2 regions of the Microbulbifer sp. ALW1 genome follow, and region 2 is predicted to be linked to the other one. Evidence: riboswitches for the same ligand, from Rfam matches in the RefSeq annotation. Region 2 holds a riboswitch; the other holds the start of a gene.
What was found. Region 2 has a riboswitch for thiamine pyrophosphate ahead of thiC (phosphomethylpyrimidine synthase ThiC). Riboswitches for the same ligand answer to the same signal wherever they lie in the genome.

Region 1: linked by a shared signal. The riboswitch ahead of GRX76_RS07700 (TonB-dependent receptor) and the one ahead of thiC (phosphomethylpyrimidine synthase ThiC) in region 2 are both predicted to bind thiamine pyrophosphate.

What each region holds. Positions count from the first base shown of each region.
Region 1 covers NZ_CP047569.1:1,895,663-1,904,068, reverse strand. Annotated here, with positions in the region: gene GRX76_RS07740 (GNAT family N-acetyltransferase) at 1-172, opposite strand, end outside; gene GRX76_RS07735 (LLM class flavin-dependent oxidoreductase) at 202-1,200, opposite strand; gene GRX76_RS07730 (DUF6064 family protein) at 1,341-2,060, opposite strand; gene GRX76_RS07725 (aldo/keto reductase) at 2,079-3,014, opposite strand; gene GRX76_RS07720 (hypothetical protein) at 3,042-3,446, opposite strand; gene GRX76_RS07715 (phospholipase) at 3,780-4,799, shown strand; gene GRX76_RS07710 (peptidylprolyl isomerase) at 4,892-6,226, shown strand; gene GRX76_RS07705 (hypothetical protein) at 6,223-6,816, shown strand; TPP riboswitch at 6,909-7,024, shown strand; gene GRX76_RS07700 (TonB-dependent receptor) at 7,076-8,406, shown strand, end outside.
Region 2 covers NZ_CP047569.1:3,756,482-3,764,887, forward strand. Annotated here, with positions in the region: gene GRX76_RS15545 (thiazole synthase) at 1-685, opposite strand, end outside; gene thiS (sulfur carrier protein ThiS) at 699-899, opposite strand; gene thiO (glycine oxidase ThiO) at 899-1,978, opposite strand; gene thiC (phosphomethylpyrimidine synthase ThiC) at 2,177-4,102, opposite strand; TPP riboswitch at 4,243-4,341, opposite strand; gene GRX76_RS15565 (aldehyde dehydrogenase family protein) at 4,626-5,993, opposite strand; gene GRX76_RS15570 (sulfite exporter TauE/SafE family protein) at 6,011-6,784, opposite strand; gene GRX76_RS15575 (hypothetical protein) at 6,971-7,252, shown strand; gene GRX76_RS15580 (di-heme oxidoredictase family protein) at 7,618-8,406, opposite strand, start outside.

The sequences.
Region 1 (8,406 bases), 1.9 Mb from region 2:
CTCCCTGATCCTCAAAGACCAGGGTCTTCCTGGGGCTATTCATCCACAGTTCAAACGCCTGTTCCCGCGCAATATCCCGCGGGTAAGCATAGGTGTCGCCGGCCCGTGCCACTTCACAAAAAATTGGCCAGATAGCATCAAAGTCTGCGGGCTTGGCCTCGCGTATCGTCACTGTCAAACCTCAATTCCATTCAACAATAATCAGCTATCGACGCGCGATTGCAGAACCTCGGCCGCCAGTGCAAACGAGTGCAGCCTCGCCGGGTGATCATAAATCGCGCCGGTAACAATCAATTCATCTACCTGGGTGCGTTCGAGAAAACGGTCGATCCAGGGAGCAATGGTTTCTCTCGTGCCTACGGCACTTTCGGCCAAGGCCTGGGTCACCTGCATCCGTTCCACCGGTGATGCAATGGATTCCGGGTCATCCACCGGTGGCTTAATGCGGCCAGGGGTTCCCCGCCGCAGAGCCACAAACTGCTGCTCAATAGAGGTCATCAGCTTGCGCGCCTCTTGATCAGAATCTGCGGCGAAGACATTGATCGCAGCTGCAGCATAGGGTTTGTCGAGATGTTCGGAGGGCTGAAATTTCGTGCGGTACAGATGCAACGCCTGATCCAGCATGGCCGGCGCAAAGTGGGAGGCAAACGCAAACGGCAACCCCAGGGCCGCCGCCAGCTGCGCGGAGTATAGACTCGAACCCAGCAACCAGATAGGCACACCCAGCCCGACACCCGGCACCGCGCGCACCCGCTGGCCCGGTTTTTCCGGCGCGAAGTAGTGCAGTAACTCCTGCACATCCTCCGAAAAGTGATCCGCCGCATGCATGGGATCCCGCCGCAGCGCCTGCATGGTGGCGCCGTCGGTGCCCGGCGCACGCCCAAGCCCTAGGTCAACCCGTTCAGGATAGAGCGCCGCGAGGGTACCGAACTGTTCGGCAATCACCAGTGGCGCATGGTTTGGCAACATAACGCCCCCGGCCGCCACACGAATTTTGTCGGTGCCGGCAGCAATATAGCCAAGCGCCACCGCCGTTGCGGCGCTGGCTACCCCGGTCATATTGTGATGCTCAGCCATCCAGAAGCGCTTGTAACCCAGGCTCTCTGCGTGCCTTGCAAGATCTCGGGAATTCATCAGTGCCTGCCGAGCATCGCCCGTGTCTGTAATTGGAGAGAGGTCCAGTAGTGAAAATGCGCGCACAGTGGCTCCTTGGCTAATTCCAGACAACGAAATTGAGCCAATCCTAGCGCAGCAGCGCACAATTACCTATGGCGGAATACAACGGGGAAGAGGGAAAAAGCACAGTGAAGTCCAATATACACTCAGGTATACACGCAGGCTCAGCGGGCAACCTGGGAATGCCGGCCGCTCAACAATCCTGCGAATACCACCGCCATAATGGCAAACAGCGCCGGATACCATGGAGAGCCAAGCACCTTCAGGGTAACCCCGGAAACCAGTAACCAGAGTAACGGCACCAGCGTCAAAGCCCACAGCCATGAGCCTCTGGCGACCATAAGCAATATACCGAGCGTCACCACCGCCGTGGGATCCGGGTGCAGACCGAAGGCTTCCCCCTGTGACCAGCCACTGCCAAGAGCAACCGCAAGTAGCGGATATCCGACCAAACCACAGCCTGAAACGAGAAGTCCGGCCTGCACCGACGCACTCGACCCAAGCGCACTCGACCCAAGCGCACTCGGCCCTGGCGCGCTAAAAAGAGGCGCGCTCGGTGCAATTCCCCGGCCGGTCACGGCCGGCAGCAACAGCAACAGGCACTGAAGCAGCCAGGCCCAGCAAAAAGCACCACCCGCCCAGTTGAGCGCTGCGTAGCGCTGAGCAAAAAATGCAATACCTATAAACGCCCAAAGTGGCGCAACGAGAACCAAAGCCACCCTGCCACGCCCGGCCAACGCAAGTATTAGCGCAACGATTCCCAGTACCAGTGTCGCCAGCTGCAGCGGCCAGAAATGTTCCCCCATACGCGCAAGCAGGCGGAAATAGACATCCGCATCGAAGGGAATGAAATCCTGCAGTTGATAGGTTGCCCAATCGCCCATACCACCCCCTTTCTGTATTTACAGCGCTTCGATAAATCGCGCCATACGCGCACGGGAACCGGGATCCGGCATTCGCCCACTACCCGCCTGCATATTTTCCTGCATATGCGCCACCCGGGTGGTTGCCGGAATGGCGCAGTTGAGCGCCGGGTGACTGACGATAAATTTCAGCAGGAAATCCGCCCAGGTGCGACACCCCAGCTCCTGCTGCGCCCATTCCGGCACTGTCTCACTGCGCTTTAGCCGCTTGATCAGGTTGCCACCGTCGTAGGGGCGGTTGGCAATAACCGCGATACCTTTCTCGCGCGCTAGCGGCAGCAGCCGCGCTTCCGCGGATCGATGAGTAATGTTGTAGGTGAGCTGGGCAAAGTCGAGCTGCTCCGCAGTCATTACCTGCTCAAATTCTTCGTGGCGGCGACCATGCGAGGTGGTGATCCCCAGATAGCGGATCGTACCCGCCGCCTTCAACTCCCGCAGTACCGCCAGGTGCTCGCGCCAGTCGTCGAGGTTGTGCACCTGCACCAGGTCGAATGTGGGCAGACCCCAGCGCGCAGCGAGGTTCGCAATCTGCTCGCGGGCGCCGCCACCGGCGGGGCTCCAGACCTTTTCCGCGGCGAACAGCGATTTCGGTCTGCCCAGCTGCTTCAGCACATAGCCCAGGGTATCCGGCGCGGAACCGTACATGGGGGAGGAGTCGATCAGGCCGCCACCCAGGCTGAAAAATGCCTTAACCACCCCGGTGCGCGCATTCAGCAGTTGGAGATCATCCCCCACATTGAACGTGCGCCAGGTGCCCATACCGATCACCGGCAGTTGCTCACCACTACTCGGAATCGCCTTGTGCGCAAGAGCGGAAGTTTGTGCCAGAGTCGAAGAAAACCTCGCACAGTAAGCAGTAACCGCGCCGACGCTCAGCAACTGCAAAAATTTTCGGCGGGCTGGTACATCATCCATGACTTATCCCTGATTTTGATCTGTCAGTTAAGACCTGACAGCCCGGAACCATTCCGGTTTCACCAAGGCACTAAGCAATACCAGTATAAAACACGCCAAAACGAACACCTTGTTCACAAACCAGTTAGTGCGCCAGATGGTCCACTCCGGATCCTCGAGAAATACGACAAATTTACTGATGATGATCACGATTTCGATCACCGACATCACCACCGCCAGGCGGCGGGTATAGACCGGTTGCGCCAGCAGCGCCCAACCCATCCACAGATGCGCGATGGGCCAGAGATCCCAGTAAACATGGGTATCCCACGCCTCCCCCACGCCCAGAGCATAGGCGATGGGAAATAGATATTTAATGAACACCGTCCATGCCGTGAGGATAAACAGGAAATGGGCGAGAAACCGAATCCAGGAGTGCACCACAGGTTTCAAATTCTTACTCCAGAGGCTGATACATCAGCTTATACAGCGATTTATACACCGACTGACACATCGACTTATACATCGACTTATACACCATCGCGACATTCAGCGTGCGCCGACAATGCATGCGGCGAACATTACAAAAATACCGCAGGTGAATGAAACCAGACGATCGAATTGCGATGTTCGCCACATTTCTACGACGAAACAAAAGCCACAAGCAACTGTCGTCATTCCGCACGAAAAGCTGTCATTTAAAAACTCCAGACTGGTATAGACCAGAAAATTACTGGCGCGCGACAAGCATCTAGATAAGCAACCACACAAGCAACCGGAGTTTTTATGTATAAATTACTGATCACCAGTCTATTGGCCGCCCTGCTGGCCACTCCTGCCCAGGCATTCCAGCAAATCACCCACAAGCGTATCGCGATCGACGCCGTCAACTATATGCGCAACAACCCCGGCACCACGGAATACGCGAATCTGAAAGCCTGGGTGAACGCCGCCGGCTACACCGTGGACCAGTTTGCCGAGGTCCTGGGCCAGGGCGCCTACGATGTCGATGACTTTCAGGACACCTACCTCTGCGGTGCGGTTACCGGCGACTGTGTATACGCGCCGGTATTCAATGCCGGCGCCTCCCTGGTGAACTACACCAGCTACTGGCACTTCCAGAATCACACCCGCGGGCCCGACGTGCATGGTAACGACCTGGGTGGCTACAACTACGACCTGCTCACCGTGTGGGGGGATATCGACAACCTGGCCGCCAGCTGGCTGGTGGGCGATTACCTGGATGACGGCAATGGTGGTATGTCGGGCTGGTTCTGGGCAGATGATTCGGAGTACAACAGCTACGGCATTACCGAAGCAAACTATCGACAGGGAAGTCATTCCGCAAAATCCATGTACGACGATTTCGAGGAAATTCCCTTCCAGCCCATCGATAACCTCGGCCAGTACTGGTACAGCCAGTTCCTCGCCCAGCCCACCGCGCAAAGCCTCGGTTTTGTCATGCACACCACCGACCTGCTGCAGCCCCACCACGTCTGGACAACGTCCGCATTGAATCACAGCGGCTGGGAAGGCTGGGTCGCCGACTACTATGACAGTGAAAACCTGAACGACAACACGCTAGTTACCCAGGCCCTGAGCAACTTTGTCCCGGTCAACAGCAACAACCACGATATCCGACCGTTGCTCACCCAGGGTGGCGCACTGGCGTATAGCAGCGGTGGCATCGTGTTGTCGAGCACAGATCACAATGACCGGGTCCAGGTAGCGCGCACCGTTGTCCCCAACGCGATCGCCATGGTAGTTCACATCCTGAACCACGCCGCACAGCGGGTAAGCCAGTAACTATCGATAGGTAAATCGATAAGTAAATCGATAAGTAAATCGGTAACGAAAGAATGCCGGTATCTCTCGATACCGGCAGACGGAAATCAACGATGAAAAACAACAAGCTCTGGTTACTGGTTCCGGCAGTCGCAGTGATACTTTTGACCGCTACCCTGTTCACTCCTGCACTGCCAGATCATGTGGCGGCACGTATCGATGGCGAGGCTATCACTTTCGAGGCGCTGGACCTTTTCGTTGCTGTAGCGCGGCAGCGAAACGCGTCCGCGGATCGGGAGTCCGTGTTAAAAGGTCTGTTGGAAAACCGGATCCTGGCGAACAAGTTCACCGGGCAATCGTCCGAGGCTGCTCCCTCTCTAGTGGGTTACGACCGAGATACCCAGCTGGAGCAACAGCTGTTCCGCCTCATTCGCAGCGCTTTCAGCGAATCACTGCAAAACGACATGCGCAATACTGGTACTGGCGACGTCCTGGACTTCCTTACCGCACCGCTATCCATCGATACCGAATACCTGGCGCCAGCGCTGCGGCTGCAACAGCAACTTTACACTTCGATGACGCCACAACAGCAGCAACAAGCAAAAAATCTGGTACTGGCCCGGTATCGTTTTCATCCGCAACAAGCTGAGCGGCAGCTGACGCTGTGGGACTTGTACCGCCGCCAAAATATGCAGCTCAAGGTACAAATGCACAACCTGAATCAGGACTTCATTCGCGAGGCGATCCGGCAGCAGTTAACCATGGAATTTGTACTCGACTGGTTTGAGCGCCAATCCGGTGTGAGTGAACTCTCTCGCACGATCATCAAGCAGTGTGTGGAAGATGCACTGGTGCGAGAATCCGGCCTGCGCCAAATGGGATTGCTACAGGATATCCACGACGAAAACCCCAAACTGCAGGCCCTCGCCAGACAGGTCACCGCTGAGGAAATTGCAAACTATTACTGGCGCCACCGGGACAAATTTACCCGGGTGGAAAAAGTTCATGCCTATCACATTCGCCTGGACAGCCAGGAGCTAGCGGACCAGGTGTACGCAGAAATTCAGGGCGGCTTGTCCTTTGCGGAAGCCGTAACACGTTACTCCCAGGCCGAAGACAAAGCCTCCGGTGGCGCACTGGGGTGGATAGACCGCAACAGCCGTGAGGATCACTGGAGCAAGGCGCTGGCATTTGTGCAAACACCCCATCAGGTTTCCCGACCCGTTCGCAGCCCCCAGAACGGCAAAGTGCTTTACTGGGAAATACTCTTGGTAGACCAGCGGGAAACCGGTTTTCAACCGGCAGACGGCGAGTCAGTGCGCTACCGGGCTGCCAACGCCATTGCGCAGCAAAAGCTACAGCAGACGTTCCAACAGTTACTGCACGAATCTCGGGAAGCCGCCCACATCGAAATACACAGAGAAATAAACCGGAAGAACGCATCATGACGCGCCAGTTAATCACCTTCGCATTTATTTCCGCAGCTCTTCTCGGTGTCTATTGGTCTGGGGTTTGGCCGACAGCGGCTAATGGTGTCCCCACCAATGGCTCTGGGCAGTCATCGCAAAAAGCTGACGCAATCGCCAAGCGGAGTCCCTCATCCTCCCCCTTGCAGTCATCCGACCAGCAACCTGCACAACCGAAAACCGCCAGCAAAGGGCCTCAGGAGACAGAACCCAGCGCGGTTACCTCGCTGCGCCAGACTATGGCCGCAGGCGACCCGCGCATGCCCCCTCTGGCCCCCAGGCCCAGCGATCGGGTTGCTCCCACCACCCAAGAGCTGGCAGACCACAAGCTGTATCAGGCGTACGAAGCGCGTCAGCAGCAGCAGGTGTACGCCTCTTTTGCCGCCGCTTCGGCCAAAAAAATCGCCGATTTAAAAGACATGATCGCACTGGGACGGCAGGGCGGAGTATCACCGGAGCAGCTGGCTGAAGGTGAGAGAAAGCTGGATCGACTGAAGAAGCAGCGGGCGCAGCTGCTAGAGCAGCATCCACAACCTGCAGGAGAAGCGCCGCCGAAGCAGGTCCAGAAGTAGCCACAGAAGCAAGCCCCGTCCTCGACCTGGCGGCTGCTGGGGTTCACATTCACCAGTTCCGACACTTCTGCATATCTGCTACCATCGCGCCCGCAAAACCTAAGGGGTGGCAACCGCCTGAGATGCCGCCAGATCATATCGGTCTGGCCCGCAAACCCTTGAACCTGATCCGGCTAATACCGGCGTAGGAATAGGTAGTCCACAAGCTCCCCTCTTCACGTCGCACTCCGGGTCTCTCACTTATTTGTTCGAGAGAGCCATGAATTCCAATAACTGCATCAAGCCCAGAACCAAATCCGGTATCAAGCCTGTCGCCCAGGCGATCGCCACTGCCACAGCCCTGGCCAGCGTGCCTGCCGCTGCGGAAACCGCCATCGAAGAAGTGGTGGTTACCAGCCAGCTGCGCACGGCCAGCCAGTTTGACACCCCCACCAGTGTGAGTGTTTTGGATACCGCCGTCATTGAAACCCGCGGCGCGACCAATCTTGAGCAACTGCTGAATCTGGCGCCCAACGTGAATTTTTCCAGCGGTGCCTCTCGTGGCCGCTTCGTGCAGATCCGCGGTATCGGCGAGCGCAGCCAGTTTATCGACCCGGTGAATCCGTCCGTTGGCCTGATTGTCGACGGCATCGACTTTACCGGCCTCGGCCTCGCCGCCAGCACCCTGGATATGCAGCAGGTGGAAATCCTGCGCGGCCCGCAGGGCACCGTGTATGGCGCCAACGCGCTGGCGGGTCTGGTGAGCATGACCAGCAATGCACCGACTGCGGAAACCTTTGCAAAAGTATCCGCCGAAGCCGCCCGCTACGGTTCCCACACTCTTTCTGCGGTCACCAGTGGCCCACTGTCAGAGCAATTAAGCTACCGCTTCGCGATACAGAATCAGCAGTCCGACGGCTATGTGCACAACCGCTACCTGGACCGCAAAGACACCAACAATATTGATGAGACCGTGGCCCGCGGCAAGCTGCGCTACCAGGCCAGTGACGACCTGCAACTGGACTTCACCCTCTTCTACCTGGACGCGGACAACGGCTACGACGCCTTTACGCTGGATAACTCCCGCAACACCCTGTCCGACCAGCCGGGCTGGGACCGTCAGGAAGCCCTCGCCGGCGCAGTGAGCGGACTTTGGTCCGGCAACGAACTGTTCACCGTCAAATCCGTACTGAGCGCCGCCACCTCCGATACCGAATACGGCTATGACGAAGACTGGACTCATGTGGGCTTTCACCCCTGGGAATACAGCTCCACCGACAACTACCTGCGCGACCGCGACAACCTGAGCGTCGACGTGCGCCTGGTCTCCACCGACGAAAGTCGGCTGTTCGGCGGCAGCACCGGCTGGGTGGCCGGTGCATACCTGCGCACCGAGGAAGAAGCACTGGAACGCAACGCCAGCTTCGCCAGCCAATTCGATACCGACAATGCGGCCATTTACGGGCAGCTGAATACCGCCCTGAATGCGCGCTTCGAACTGATTGCCGGCCTGCGCCTGGAGCAGCGCCGCGCGGACTACAGTGACTCGCTTGCGGTCACCAGCGATACCAGCGAAGACCTGTGGGGCGGCAATATCACCCTGCAGTTCAA
Region 2 (8,406 bases):
CAGCAAGCTTGAAGGACTCCGCCATCAGTACCGGGTTCTGGGCTTTGGCGATGGCGGTGTTGAGCAGTACCGCATCGAAGCCCATTTCCATGGCTTCACACGCCTGGGACGGCGCGCCGATACCCGCATCGATAATCAGCGGCGTATCCGGCAGCCGCTCACGTAGCGTCTGCAAATTGTATTTGTTCATCAGGCCGCGACCAGTGCCGATGGGAGAACCCCAGGGCATCAGTACTTGGCAACCTACATCCAGTAATTTGCGGCATACCACCAGATCGTCGGTGCAATAGGGTAATACCTTGAAGCCCCGATTGATCAGCTCCCGCGCGGCCTCGATCAGCCCGAAAGGATCCGGTTGCAAGTTGTAGTCATCGCCGATCACTTCCAGCTTGAGCCAGTCAGTACCGAAAATTTCTCGGCTCATTTCTGCCAGGGCGATGACTTCTTTCGGGGTTTTGCAGCCGGCGGTGTTGGGCAACAACTGGCAACCGGAATCCTGAATATAGTCCCAGATCATTTTTCCCTGCTGCTGCGCTGGGCTCTGGCGGCGCAGGGAGAGGGTAATGATTTCCGATCCGGAGGCGGCGACGGATTCGCGCATGATCGCCGGTGACGGATAGAGTGCGGTGCCTACCAGTAAACGGCTATCGAATACCTTGCTGTAGAGTTTCAGTTTATCGGCCATGTGCTCTCTCCTTTCAGCCTCCGACTACCGGGGCGACGATATCCAGGCTATCACCCGCATTCAGCAATGTTTGCTCGTAGGTGGCACGGGGCACGAAGTTGCCGTTTAAGGCAACAGCGAATGTCTCGCCGCTGTAGCCCAGTTGTAGCAACAATTCCGACAATGATGTTTCACTTTCAAAATTGCGTTGTTCACCGTTGACCAGTAATTGCATCAGGTCACCTGTTCTGTCGTTTGGATGAATTTGAAAATTTCGCTTTCGGCCTGGGCTACCAGCGCGGGGGCTAGCAGGTAGCCGTGGCGGAAAAGGCCATTGATTCGGATAAGACCCGGCTCACTTTCCACTACCGGTAAGTTATCCATGGTGGCGGGACGGCAATTGACGCGGGTTTCAATGACACGGGCTTCGGCGAATGCGGGGTGAATCGAATAGAGTGCGCTGGAGAGTTCCATGGTGGAGCGCAGGGATATGGGGCTCCTGTCTTCGCTTTCGATTTCGGTGGCGCCGATGACTGTCTGATTGTTGGCTCTGGGTACGGCGTAGAGTTGGTATCTGGGATGCAGCAGGCGCACGGGGCGGTTTAATTGCACTTCCGGGGTTTCTACGACCATGACTTCGCCGCGGACGCCGCGCAGGCCATTGATCTGATTTTTTGCACCGAGGCCGCGGGTGTCGATGACCAAGTCGAAGTATTCGTTGCCGTTTTCGGTCTGGATTGTTTCGGGGGCGCAATCTACCGGGGTGTTTTCGCGGATTTCGATTTCGCTTTGCTTGAGCGCTTTGAGCAGCGCCGGCAGTAGTTTGCGGTTGTCGATGTCGGCTTCGGAGGCGAGGTACAGGCCCTGGTCGAAGCGGTCGAGTTCAGGCTCTAGGTCTCGCAGGGCGTTGTTGTCTAGCCATTGCAGTTGGTCGCGGTTATCCGAGCCCAGTTTGGCGTTGAGCTCCTGTTGGAATTGCAGGAGTTCGCTGCGGTCTTGTGGGTGGGCGATGAGGATGCTGCCTTTTTCGCGATAATCGACTTTAGTGCCAGTCGCCTGTTCCAGCTGTTTTGCCCAATCTGGCCAGTATTGCAGGCTTTGCATGCCGAGTTGATAGATGGGGAGTGGGCAGTGGAACAGTTCGGAGAGTGGCGAGATCATGCCGGCGGCGGTGTGGCAGGCGCCCGCTGGGCTTTCCAAACTACCGGAGTCGAACAAGGTTATCTGGTGGCCTTTTTCAGACAAACGCCAGGACAGAAGGCGCCCCATCAGTCCAGCGCCTGCCACTGCGATATTTAAGTTTTTCTCTGCCACTTTGGGGTCCGTGGTACTCAGTCGGATAGCTTAGGGGCGGCAGCGCTACGGGTAAGCCTTTGCCAGACACGGGCTAGGCGCCCCCCCTTAACCCATCCATGGGGGCTCTTCTGCGAGGTCCCTCTCGCAGAAGGTCTGGCAAAGGCTTACCCGCATCGCTGCCTTCGCTTTTAGCTCTGTGCTTTCTATCGCCCGAAATCAACCCTTGTGGTAGATCTCGGAGCCCATATCCATAAATTTTATGGACATTTCTTCCATGCCCTTGCTGGCTTCTGCTTCCTGCTTTGCCGCGTAGTCACGGACGTCTTGGGTAATTTTCATTGAACAGAATTTCGGGCCACACATGGAGCAGAAGTGGGCGACCTTGCCGGATTCTTTTGGCAGGGTTTCATCGTGGTACATGCGCGCGCGTTCGGGGTCGAGGCCGAGGTTGAATTGGTCTTCCCAGCGGAATTCGAAGCGGGCTTTGGAGAGGGCGTCGTCGCGTTTGTAGGCGCGGGGGTGGCCTTTGGCGAGGTCGGCGGCGTGGGCGGCGATTTTGTAGGCCATTAGGCCTTCTTTTACGTCTTCTTTGTTGGGCAGGCCGAGGTGCTCTTTGGGGGTTACGTAGCAGAGCATGGCGCAGCCCATGCTGCCGATCATGGCGGCGCCGATGCCGGAGGTAATGTGGTCGTAGCCTGGAGCTATGTCGGTGGTCAGGGGGCCGAGGGTATAGAAGGGGGCGCCGTGGCAGTGCTCCAGCTGTTCGTCCATGTTTTGTTTGATCTTGTGCATGGGCACGTGGCCGGGGCCTTCGATCATGGTTTGGACGTCGTGTTTCCAGGCAATTTCGGTGAGTTCGCCGAGGGTGTGCAGTTCGCCGAACTGGGCTTCGTCGTTGGCGTCGGCGATACAGCCAGGGCGCAGGCCGTCGCCCAATGAGAAGCTGACGTCGTAGGCTTTCAGGATTTCACAAATATCCTCGAAGTGGGTGTAGAGGAAGTTTTCTTTGTGGTGGGCGAGGCACCATTTGGCCATGATGGAGCCACCGCGCGAGACGATGCCGGTGACGCGTTTGGCGGTGAGAGGTACGTAGCGCAGCAATACGCCGGCGTGGATGGTGAAGTAGTCGACGCCCTGCTCTGCCTGTTCAATCAAGGTATCGCGGAATACGTCCCAGTTGAGGTCTTCGGCAATGCCGTCGACTTTTTCCAGGGCCTGGTAGATCGGTACGGTGCCGATGGGGACCGGTGAGTTACGCAGGATCCATTCGCGGGTTTCGTGGATGTTCTGGCCGGTGGAAAGATCCATTACGGTGTCGCCGCCCCATTTGATGGACCAGACGAGTTTTTCCACTTCTTCTTCGATAGAGGAGGTGATCGCGGAGTTGCCGATGTTGGAGTTCACTTTACACAGGAAGTTGCGGCCGATGATCATCGGTTCCAGTTCTGTGTGATTGATGTTCGCGGGGATAATGGCACGGCCTTCGGCGACTTCGCGGCGGACGAATTCCGGGGTGATTTGTGGCGGAATGTAGATGCCTTCGCGAGCTTTCTGATAGTCCGTTGTCGTCAGCTCCTCAGCGATTTTCGCGCGACCCATGTTTTCGCGGATGGCGATAAATTCCATCTCCGGGGTGATGATGCCCTGGCGCGCGTAGTGCATCTGGGTGACGTTCTTGCCGGGCTTGGCTTTGCGCGGTGCGGGCAGGTTATCGAAGCGGATATGGTCGAGGCCCTGGTCGGCCATGCGTTTCTGGCTGTAGGCGGCCTGGCGGGTGTCGAGTATTTCGGTGTCGTCGCGGGCTTCGATCCATTGCTGGCGCAGTTTCGGCAGGCCTTCACGGACGTTGGGTTTGTAATCTGGGTCGGAGTATGGGCCGGCGGTGTCGTAGACCTGCAACGGTTCATTGGGCTCAAATACGGGGTTTTGTTCGTCGCCGCCGACGAGGCTTTGGCCCAGGCAGATTTCGCGAACGCCGACCTTGACGCCTTTGTGCTCCCCTTGCAGATAGACTTTGCGGGAGTTGGGGAATTGTTGGGCGGTGAGGTTATCGAGGAATTTTTTGGCACTTTCCTGCTGTTCGGCGCGGCTCTTCTTATTTGTTTTATTAGTGTTGGTTTTTGGTTCGGCGACTTGAGACATGCTGACCCCTTGCGTCATTTCTGACGTTCCATGGATGGTATCCGTGAGTGGATGCCGGGGGGCAGATGGGAGAGCGGGTTTCGGACGCGCAGATTTAAAATCAAATTTAAATCTGGATTCAAACATGCGTACGAAAAGTAGCGAATTCAGATCTTGTTCCCTACGCGGGGGTTACCCCGATCAGGTTCAACGGATCTCGCAACAGCGATCTCAGCCCAAAGGCACTCCGACAAGTTGGGGCCGAGTATAGTGGTAATTTGACCGGAAGGACAAGTCTTTGGGAATTTGAGGTGTGGTTCTGCGCCCCGTATTGGGTTTTTCGCGGCTTGAAGGTCCGTTGTACTTCGTAGCACTTCTAGTGGCGCCCGGTCACTGGGTAGTAGCTTTCAGGACCGCTGTGAATACGTCCCTGTACGCTGCGTCGGCGACGTCCATGTCGCCGACGCTCCTGAAAGCTACTACCCAGCGCCCGGCCTTCGATTCACACTTCTGACTTCGATTTCACCATCTGGCTTCGTAGTGGTTAGATCACCAGCGTCTTTTGATAGCTCATTTCTCGGATGGCGTAGCTCACGCCTTCTCTGCCTACGCCGCTTTCTTTTACACCGCCGAAGGGGAAATGTTCAGCGCGGAAGCCCGGGCCGTCGTTGACGGCGAGAAGGCCTACGTCCAGTTGGTTGTATAGACGTTTTGCCAAGGCGAGGTTTTGGGTGAATACGCCGGCTTGCAGGCCGAAGGGTGAACTATTGATCAAGGAAACCAGTTCTGCTTCGTCATCGAACTTGCGCAGCGGAACAACCGGACCAAAGGTTTCTTCCGCAACCAGTTCGGCGTCGTCGGCGACGTTGTCGAGGATGGTTGGCCAGAGGATATTGCCTTCGCGCTTGTGACCAAACAAAACATTTGCACCGCGCTGTACGGCAGATTCGATGCGTCCTGCCACTTCATCGGCAGCGGCGGTGTGGATCAGGGGGCCGACGAAGGTGTCGTCAAGAGCGGGGTCGCCGACGTTTAGGTTGGCGGTGGCGGTGACGAGTTTTTCGGCGAAAGCATCGAACACTTCGCTGTGGACAAACAAACGTTTGGCGGCGGTGCAGCGTTGACCGGCAGTGGCAAAGCGTTGGTTGATGGTGGCGTTTACCGCCGCATCGAGGTCGGCGTCGGGCATGACGATGAGCGGGTCGTTGCCGCCGAGTTCGAACAGCATTTTTTTGTAGCCGGCGTTCTTCGCGATGGCGTTGGCGGCGGCGGTGCCACCGGTGAAGTTGATCGCCTGGATTTCCCGGTGGGACACCGCGTAGCTGGTGGCTTCGATATCCGGGATCAGCATTTGCAGTACGGATTTGTCCATGCCGGCGGCGTAGCAGAGTTCTACCAGCAGCTCCGCGGAACGTTTGTTCTGCGGGCCGGGTTTGAACAGGATGGTGTTGCCTGCGGCAAAGGCGGGGCCGATTTTGTGTACTGCGATGTTGATCGGGAAGTTGAACGGCGTGATGCACAGCACGGTGCCCAGCGGCTTCCACAGTACCACGCCGATTTTTTCGCGCATGGGCGGGAAGGCGTCGGAGTCGAGGGCTTCGCCGTTGATATTACGGGCTTCCATGGCGCTGGACAGGGCGGTGTTGTAGGCGCGGTCGATTTCGATTCGGCTGTCACTGATGGTTTTGCCGGTTTCTTCACAAATCAAACGGGCCAGGTCTTCCTTGCGTTCCAGCATTAGCTGGGCAAGTTTCATCAGGATATTCGAGCGCTCAAATGCGGGGGTGGCCAGCTGGGTTTGGCGGCCGGCCACCAGGGTTTGGATCGCCTGCTCTACTTGTTCTTTGGTGTGGAAGTCGTAGGCTTCGATCTGCTCGCCGTTGTAGGGGTTAATAATCTGATAATCGGCCATCGTATATACCTAAATTCTTATGCTACAAACAACTGGTAAACAATACGCGCCCCGGCAATCACGAGTGCCGCGCGCATTAAGTTGAAAAAAACTTCGCTGTTGATCCGGTTCAATAGTGCAATACCGATGCGGGTACCAATTACCGCAGCTATGGTGAGTAGCAGGATCAGCCCCAGATGATCGGAAAAGGCAAATCCCAGATAAATAAACGCAGGCACCTTGAGTGCGTGGCACCAGGCCTGCATCACGGATTTGTTCGCCACAATCTCTTTGGGCGTCATATCCTTGCGCACAAAGAAAGCGGCCAGCAGCGGATCTACCGCACCGGCGACAATACCCAATGTACCGGTAGCGATGCCCACCCAGAAAAAATTGCGCGGCTTCAGTCGGATTTCCGGCAGTTTTTTCGGTTTGAAAACGGTGTAGAAAATCAGCACTGCCAGCAACACCAACGGCAGCTGTTTCCAGTCGAGATTGGCTAGCCCCAGGGTCATAGCAGCGGAGCCCAGGGTGCAACCAATAAAGAACGGTATGCATTGCTCCCAGCGGATATGTTCGCGCACGTAGGCAACGCGCGCGAGATTATTCAGCAGCTGCACGGCGCCGTGAATCGGCACCAGGGCACGCAACGGAATAACCACGTTCAATGCGGCAAACATCAAAATGCCGCCCGCGCCGCCGGTCACCGCGGAGATAAACGCGCTGACCACGCAGACAGCAAGTAACAGCCCAAGGGCAAGGCCGGGGCTCTGGTCTGGCATCAGGCTTAACAGCGAACCCAGCTCCGCCAAGGACTACCCCCACGCTTTGAACAGTGACTGATATTAATGCGAACGTATTCGTTCGAACGGTTTTTGAGCGATGGCCAGTCTACCCATATGACAGGCTTAAACCCAGTAGTCACGGGCCTGCAGCTGGTCATTTAGGGACATAATCAGCGAATTAGGGCGTTGTTCTGGCTACCCTAAACTGGAGCCATGAAGCCCGATACCAGTACCGCCATGCGCGAGATCATCTCGGAAGTCCGCACCACCCTGCCCTTCACCATGCCGGCAGCCGAGCTATGTGCGGGCCCTTGCCAGGGCTGCGCGAAGAAGTTGTTGGAGTATCTGGATCAGGAGATCGAGGAATGGGAAAGCCGCCTGGATGCGGATGAGAAACCGACTCTTGGTGAAGTCTCCAGGTTCGCCAAGACGTGCACCCGTATTCACAAGGCAATTGCGGCGAATGGGTTAATTACTTCGGATCATACCCAGTAAAACGCACTGAATCCCTTCTGTGGCGGCCAAGCACCGGGAGTGGCTTTTCAGGACCGCTGTGAACCCATCCCTGGGCGCTGCGGCGCAAACATCCTGTTTGCGACGCTCCTGAAAAGCCACTCCCGGTACTCGCCCTTCCAACTTACCCCTTGCACTCCGACGAAATAACCTTCATACGAAGCCCAATAGGTTCGACTGAAGGTAGTGTGCCGGGGATCCGTTTTCGAAAGCGTCGGCGACAGGGACGTCGCCGACGCAGCGTACAGGGATGTATTCACAGCGGTTTCGAAAACGGATACCCGGTGCACTTCCGCCACAGGAGAGTTTAAAAAGCTCGATGATTCGGAGCTAAGAACTCTGACAGATCAAAGCGAGTTCAAAAAAGCTTTTACGGCATTGCGGTCACCAGCACTCATCGATTCATAATTCAATCGACTCTGAGTGGCTTCACCGCCATGCCAGAGAATCGCCTCATCCAGCGTGCGTGCCCGTCCATCGTGGAGGTAACGCACATTCTCCTCGCCATTTTGAACATACTTGAGACTGCCCAATCCCCACAGCGGCGCCGTCCGCCACAAGTTACCGGCAGCCTCCCCTTGCACAAGAGAGTCGGCAAGATCCGGCCCCATATCATGCAACAGCAGATCGGTATACGGCTTGATCTGTTGATTGCGCAGTTCCGCCAGCGGGTGCCGGTCCGAAGTCGTGAACGAAGCCTTGTGACAACCGGTGCAGCCCGCGTCACCAAACTTCTGTTCACCCAAAGTAATTTCCTGTGGATTCAGTTCGTGCTCCGGCGACACGCGGATACCCGCAGGATAGCCACTGCGCAGACTGCGCTGGGCAGGAACGCCCAGCAACGCCAGATACTGATGCAGACGCGTCAGTTCGGTTTCCGAGACATGCGTCGAGACACCCGCTACATGGCAGTTGTCATCACTCTTCTGGCAGTCCCGCAGTGGATATACCGGTGAAGTGATCCCCATATCCTGCACCAGTGCTTCCGCAACCTGATGCCGCAACCCCGCCTTTGCCGCCTTCCAACCCAAGCGCCCGAGGCGGGTTTGCCCGGTTTCCGGATCCGTCACAAAATTCGCGCGGCCGCGGATACCATCGCCATTGCTGTCCTCTGGATCTGCATTGGCCAGTATGTC